Regions from separate parts of the Dyadobacter sp. NIV53 genome, predicted to be linked through region 2. Evidence: riboswitches for the same ligand, from Rfam matches in the RefSeq annotation. Region 2 holds a riboswitch; the other holds the start of a gene.
What was found. A riboswitch is a leader RNA that binds a small molecule or an ion and turns the genes downstream of it on or off. The one in region 2 is predicted to bind thiamine pyrophosphate.
Positions count from the first base shown of each region.

Region 1: linked by a shared signal. The riboswitch ahead of thiM (hydroxyethylthiazole kinase) and the one ahead of KZC02_RS13590 (TonB-dependent receptor) in region 2 are both predicted to bind thiamine pyrophosphate.

Region 1 is NZ_CP081299.1:2,613,859-2,617,077, forward strand. Features, by position in the region: gene thiE (thiamine phosphate synthase) at 1-415, opposite strand, end outside; gene thiM (hydroxyethylthiazole kinase) at 431-1,231, opposite strand; TPP riboswitch at 1,332-1,427, opposite strand; gene hxpB (hexitol phosphatase HxpB) at 1,480-2,157, shown strand; gene KZC02_RS10470 (PAS domain-containing protein) at 2,222-3,219, shown strand, end outside.
Region 2 is NZ_CP081299.1:3,357,281-3,360,499, reverse strand. Features, by position in the region: gene KZC02_RS13590 (TonB-dependent receptor) at 1-1,166, opposite strand, end outside; TPP riboswitch at 1,286-1,381, opposite strand; gene rocD (ornithine--oxo-acid transaminase) at 1,868-3,139, shown strand; gene KZC02_RS13580 (S41 family peptidase) at 3,145-3,219, shown strand, end outside.

The sequences.
Region 1 (3,219 bases), 740 kb from region 2:
TATTTGTTTTAGTAGGTGTAGCGTACAAAGGGCTTACTGCCAAATAGGAAATATCCCAGGATTCTGCCTCAAAAACGTCATCCTGTTTTTCTGCTGAAATGCCAATAATCTTTCCTTTGGGCAACAGATTATTTAATGTGTCATAATACATATCACTTTGCCCGACATGTACTCCATCCGCATCTACGGCCAGTGCAATATCCACACGGTCATTAATAATTAAGGGAACATTGTATGGCTGTAGTAAATCTTTCAGACGTTTGGCACGGTCAATGAAAGCGCGTGTCCCCAACGATTTTTCACGCAACTGAACCATGGTTACACCTCCTTTTACTGCTTCCTCAACCACCCAGAAAAAATCCCTTCCGATACAGGCCGCTTCATCCGTTACAAGATATAATTGTATCTGATCCATTATTTTGTTTTGGAATTAAGAAGTGTAACTGATCTTGGCCAATTCAGAAAGCTTTTCAGGTGTGATTTCCGACAATGTATCCAGAAAAGCAATCTGAAAAGATCCGGGTAATTGGGCTTTTTGAAAAGCTATTTCCCCGCAAATACCCATGGTAACCGCAGCAGAAATGGCAGCTTTAAAAGCATCCGATTCTATAGATGCAAATGCTCCGGCAATGGCAGAAGCTGAGCAGCCCATCCCGGTTACCCTTGTCATTAATGCTACTCCATTCTCTGCATAGGCTATTTTCTCACCGTCAACAATCACATCTATCGCTCCGCTGACACTGACTACACAGCCATAACGATTACTTAACGCTTTGGCAGCTTCCAGGCTATCGGTTGAATTGGCAGTGCTATCCACACCTTTTGTTTGAATCCGGATTCCTGCCAATGCCAGTATTTCAGAAGCATTTCCCCTGATTATAGTTGGCGGAGTAATATCCAGAAGTTCGCTTAAAACCTGATTACGGTAAGGCGTAGCACCAGCTCCGACGGGATCTAAAATAATGGGTTTCCCTAATTCTGATGCTTTTTTCATTGCCAGTTTCATACCTTCAACCCAAACCGGCGACAGCGTACCGATGTTGACAACTAGTGCTCCGGCAATAGAAACCATATCCGCTACTTCTTCTACCGCATGGGCCATGACAGGCGACGCACCAATGGCAAGCAACGCATTGGCAGTAAAATTCATAACTACAAAATTGGTAATATTATGAACCAATGGTGACTTTTGGCGTAATGTGGCCAGATTTTGTTCAGGGTTAAATTTCATATTCATTTCATTTTTGTACAAAAACAAATGAATGGACATTTAAGGAAGTGGTGCGCCAAATTATCATTTGGAAACCAAAAGAGAGAAAAGACAGCAAATCTGTCTACTAAACGCTTTTTCCTACGACAGTATAAACTGTGTCAGGTTCAAAGGGTATAAATCTCAGTCCGTATTTTGGACACCCCTAAAGCCATTCTTAATTGCGAATGTAGTAGTTTTGGACAGAAATAAAAAAGCAAACCTATATAATGATTAAAGCTGCCATATTTGACATGGACGGGTTACTGATTGACTCAGAACCTATTTGGGTAGAAGCTGCCCAACAGGTCATGCAGAAAGTTAATTTCAAGCTGACACACGCACTTAAGCTTCAGACTACCGGATTATCTATCAAATTGTTTCTTGAATACTGTTATAAAATACAACCCTGGCATACACCTACGTCTGAAGAACTGGAACGGGACATTCTGAAACAGGCTCATAAGAATATTCTTGCCAATGCCGTTGCAATGCCGGGTGCAATTGAGCTTGTTAAAAAATTAAAAAAACAGGGGCTTAAACTTGCAGTAGCTTCCGCCTCACACATGGAGCTGATCGAAGGTGTGCTTAAACGGCTTGATATCATTGAGTATTTTGATGCCTGGCATTCCGGGGAACTGGAAGAATTTACCAAACCTCATCCGGCTGTATACTTATCCGCAGCAGCCAAACTCGGTGTAACACCGGAAGAATGTGTTGCTTTCGAAGACTCTTTTACCGGATTACGTTCGGCACATGCAGCCGGGATGACTACTATCTGTGTACCTACAATGGAAGTATACGATGATCTGAAATTTGATCTGGCACATTATAAAATCACTTCCCTTGAAAAATATATTCTGGAAGAAATGAGCGGGAAGCAAATTAGTACAGAGCTTAAAGTTTAGAGTTCACAAACAGTCGGATTGGTAACGGCTATATAGTTATTGTAAATACTTCCCTTATTCATCAATGATTGGATTACGCCATTTTAGTATTGTGATTGCCATCAGGATAACGATTATTATTCTGAGTGTTTTTTTGATAATATGGCTGGCTTCCATGCAAATTAATGTAAACCTGATTTATATTTTAGGCGGTATTTTCATTACTGTACAGGGATCATTACTGTATAATTATGTGACCAACGTCAACCGGAAACTCACTTATTTTCTCGAATCTGTACGTTATTCAGATTTTACGATCAATTTCCGCCATGACAACAAAATGGGCAAAACCTTTCAGGAGCTGAACCAGCAATTCAATGAAGTGCTGCATGCTTTCAGACAGGCCAGGGCTGAAAAAGAAGCCAATCTGCAATATCTGAATACCATTGTGCAGCATATCGGAACAGGCCTGATCACATTCGACAGCACCGGCCAGGTTAACCTGATCAACAATGCGGCTCTTCGTATGCTGGGTATTTACCGCTTGCATCAGCTTAGTGAATTAAAAGATAAACATCCAAGGTTATACGAATTACTTTCTAATCTGGATTCAGGTGTCCGCGAACTGTACCGTACACCTTCCGACCAGCCGCTGGCACTTCAGGGTGCGGCTATCCAGATGCGGGGAATGTGGGTCAGGATTGTTGTTTTACAAAATATCCAAACGGAACTTCAGCAGCAGGAAGTAGAATCGTGGCAGAACCTTACCCGTGTTTTAAGGCATGAAATCATGAATTCCATGACACCGATCGTGTCTTTGGTCGGAACAATGCGGCTAATTGTAAATGAGGATATTGAGAAATCAACCACGGATCAGGAAGCAGTAAATGACTTGAAAGAAGCACTGCAAACACTGGAAAAAAGGAGTAAAGGAATGATGCAGTTTGTGAACGCCTACCGGGATTTTACAACATTACCCAAACCGGTTTTTTCCAATGTAAACATCAGCGAATTGTTGCACGAAGTTCTTCAGTTGCTGCAAACAGACCTCATGAGTTTAGGTGTATTGTGGGAGCTTTCAGT
Region 2 (3,219 bases):
AGTTTGTCGCTTAACGTATGGGAAGAAACTAGCTGGTAATGATCCTGCCGGTAATTATCGACTTCGTTTTTATAGGTATAGGAATTAAAGGTGCGGTCGCCGGAGCTGATCAGATTATCCGCATCTTTTTCATCAAGTTCATTTGTTTTGATATATTCTAAAACTCCTTTCTGGTTACCTCTAAGTTTAGCTTCCGGCACACCATTCCAGGACTGGTATGTCCTTTCATTTCCTGAAAATACATTGGCTCTCACAAAACTTTTTTTACCAAAATATGCCCCGGAAAGATAATAGGAATGCAAATTGGAAGAGGCGCGGTCTACAAAACCATCCGACGAAACCCTGGACAAACGCCCATCAACCGAAAACTTGTTCTTCAATAATCCGGTACCGATTTTAATGGTATTTTTGAACGTATTGAAGGATCCAAGCGAATTATTCAGTTCCGCATAGGCTTCTTTATGAAATGCATTGGTGTTGATATTAACACTAGCACCAAATGCTCCCGCGCCGTTGGTAGAGGTTCCAACGCCACGCTGAATCTGGATACTATTAACTGAAGAAGCAAAATCGGGCATATTTACCCAGAAAACACCCTGACTTTCAGCATCATTATAGGGAATTCCATTTACAGTTACATTGATACGGGAAGCATCGGAGCCGCGGATCCGGATACCGGTATAGCCAACCCCTCCTCCTGCATCACTTGTACTTACCAACGATGGTGTGAAATTCAATAAAACCGGCAAATCCTGGCCAAGATTCTGTTTATTGAGCGTTTCAGCACTTACGTTAGTAAAAGCCATTCCCGATTTATTACTTACACGGGTTGCATTAATAATCACTTCATCAGCCTGATAGGTGCTTTTACTGAGTTTGATTTCCAGCGGAATACCAGAGTCAGAAATATCCATTTTAACTGTTTCATAGCCGATGTAAGATATTTCGAGTGTTGGGATGTTTTCAGAAATGTTCTTTAAAGTGAAATTTCCATTTTTATCCGTACTGGCGCCACGAATTTCTCCGGCTTTTACAGAAGCGCCGGGCAGAGGTTTGCCATCGTCTCCATCAGTTATCCGGCCGGAAACTGATCGTTGGGCCCAGGATGGGAAAATAAATAATACGCTTAAAACAAGCGTCGACAGATAGGTCGTAACTTTTCGCATAGCGATGATAAGTTGTTACGAACAGGCAGGGGCCACCTATCCTTTGGTTCTAAAAATAAAATGTGAAACGCTTCGAATTGTAATAATTTGAAATCAGTTAAAGTGAATTTTCAAGTTTCTTACTTTTAGCTTTCTCTTCCTACGCCAGCATTATCCGGATCAGGTAGTATGGGTATGATCTCAGCCCGTTCGGTTGGGCACCCCTATGAGATTTTGTGCAAAGTTAATTCAGATAATCCGGGGATTCAATAAAAATGGGGATTTATTGTTTTGCTTTTTTTATTAATTGTAAAATGGATGGATACCACATTGTGGTTACCTCGTTTGTAGCAAAATATATTTTGTCAGCTTATTTTTTGCCACGCAGCGACTACCCCGATTGCAGTAAAATACACAAATCAGTATTGTGGTGTAGCCCCCATGCGGCATGACTTTCAATTTGAATTATGTGTTGCTACAAACAGGTAGTGCATACAGCACATAACAATTATTTTTCACCCGGTTCAATTGCAGCTACTTCTTTTTCAATGTATTTCATTATGTAACAGGAATCTATACGTCGGTTGTAATGCCTTTACTGTCCGAAATATATTGTAACTTCATAGCAATAAGTAAGCAAACAAGCTAAGTTAAACCTGTTAAAATAAGAAGGGTTTGCCTAATTTTACATCATTAAATTAAAACTATTTACCATAATATTAATGGCCAGCTATACAAACACAATCACACAAGACACAGCTACTTTGGATACTTCTCAATATGCTATAGAACTTGAATACAAATACGGAGCGCATAATTATAAACCCATGCCTGTTGTACTTGCCAAAGGATTGGGTGTGCATGTGTGGGATGTGGAAGGAAAGCAGTATCTGGATTTTTTATCGGCGTACAGTGCTGTAAGTCAGGGGCATTGCCACCCTGATATAGTTGCTGCCATGATAGAACAGGCGCAAAAACTCACTCTCACTTCCCGTGCTTTTTATAACGACCAACTGGGTGAATGTGAAAAATTTCTTTGTGAATACTTTGGTTATGATAAAGTCCTGATGATGAATTCGGGCGTAGAAGGTGGCGAAACTGCCTTAAAACTTACACGTAAATGGGCTTACAAAGTAAAAGGAATCGCTCCCAATAAAGCTAAAACCGTATATGCTTCAGGTAATTTCTGGGGCAGGACACTGGCTGCAATTTCGTCGTCTACTGATCCATCGAGCACGGATGATTACGGCCCTTTTTTACCCGGTGTGATCCTGGTTCCTTACGATGATCTGAACGCTTTGGAAGATGCTTTCAAAAATGATCCGGATATCGCAGGTTTTATGGTAGAACCTATTCAGGGAGAAGCAGGTGTGGTAGTTCCACAAGATGGTTATCTCAAAGGCGTTCGCGGTTTGTGTACAAAATACAATGTATTGTTTATCGCGGATGAAGTGCAGACTGGCATTGGACGAACAGGGAAAAGGCTGGCTTGTGATTGGGAAGGGGTAAAACCGGATATTCTGGTTTTAGGAAAAGCTTTATCAGGAGGAACCATTCCTGTGTCGGCGGCACTGGCCAATGACGAAATTATGCTGACAATTGCGCCTGGTGAACACGGCTCTACTTATGGTGGAAATCCGCTTGCCTGTGCAGTTACTATTGCTGCTTTGAAAGTAGTTGAGGACGAGAACCTGGCTGAAAATGCAGAGTTGATGGGGCAATTGTTCCGTAACAAAATGTTGGCTCTTCAAAAGCAATGTTCTCTGATTGAAACCGTTAGAGGTAAAGGGCTTTTAAATGCAATTGTAATTAATGATACCGAAGACAGCCCGACTGCAATGAAACTTTGTTATCAGATGATGGATAAAGGATTGCTTTGTAAACCTACACACGGAAATAAAATAAGATTTGCTCCGCCGTTGGTAATCAATGAGGAACAAATGAATCTGGCTTGCGATATCATTAGTGGCGTATTTTTAGATTATAAAATGTAAGTAAAATGAATGTAAAGCATGTATTGCTGTTTTTTGTGCTTTTTGGATTTCTATCTGCCTGTCATGATAAAACAGTAGAG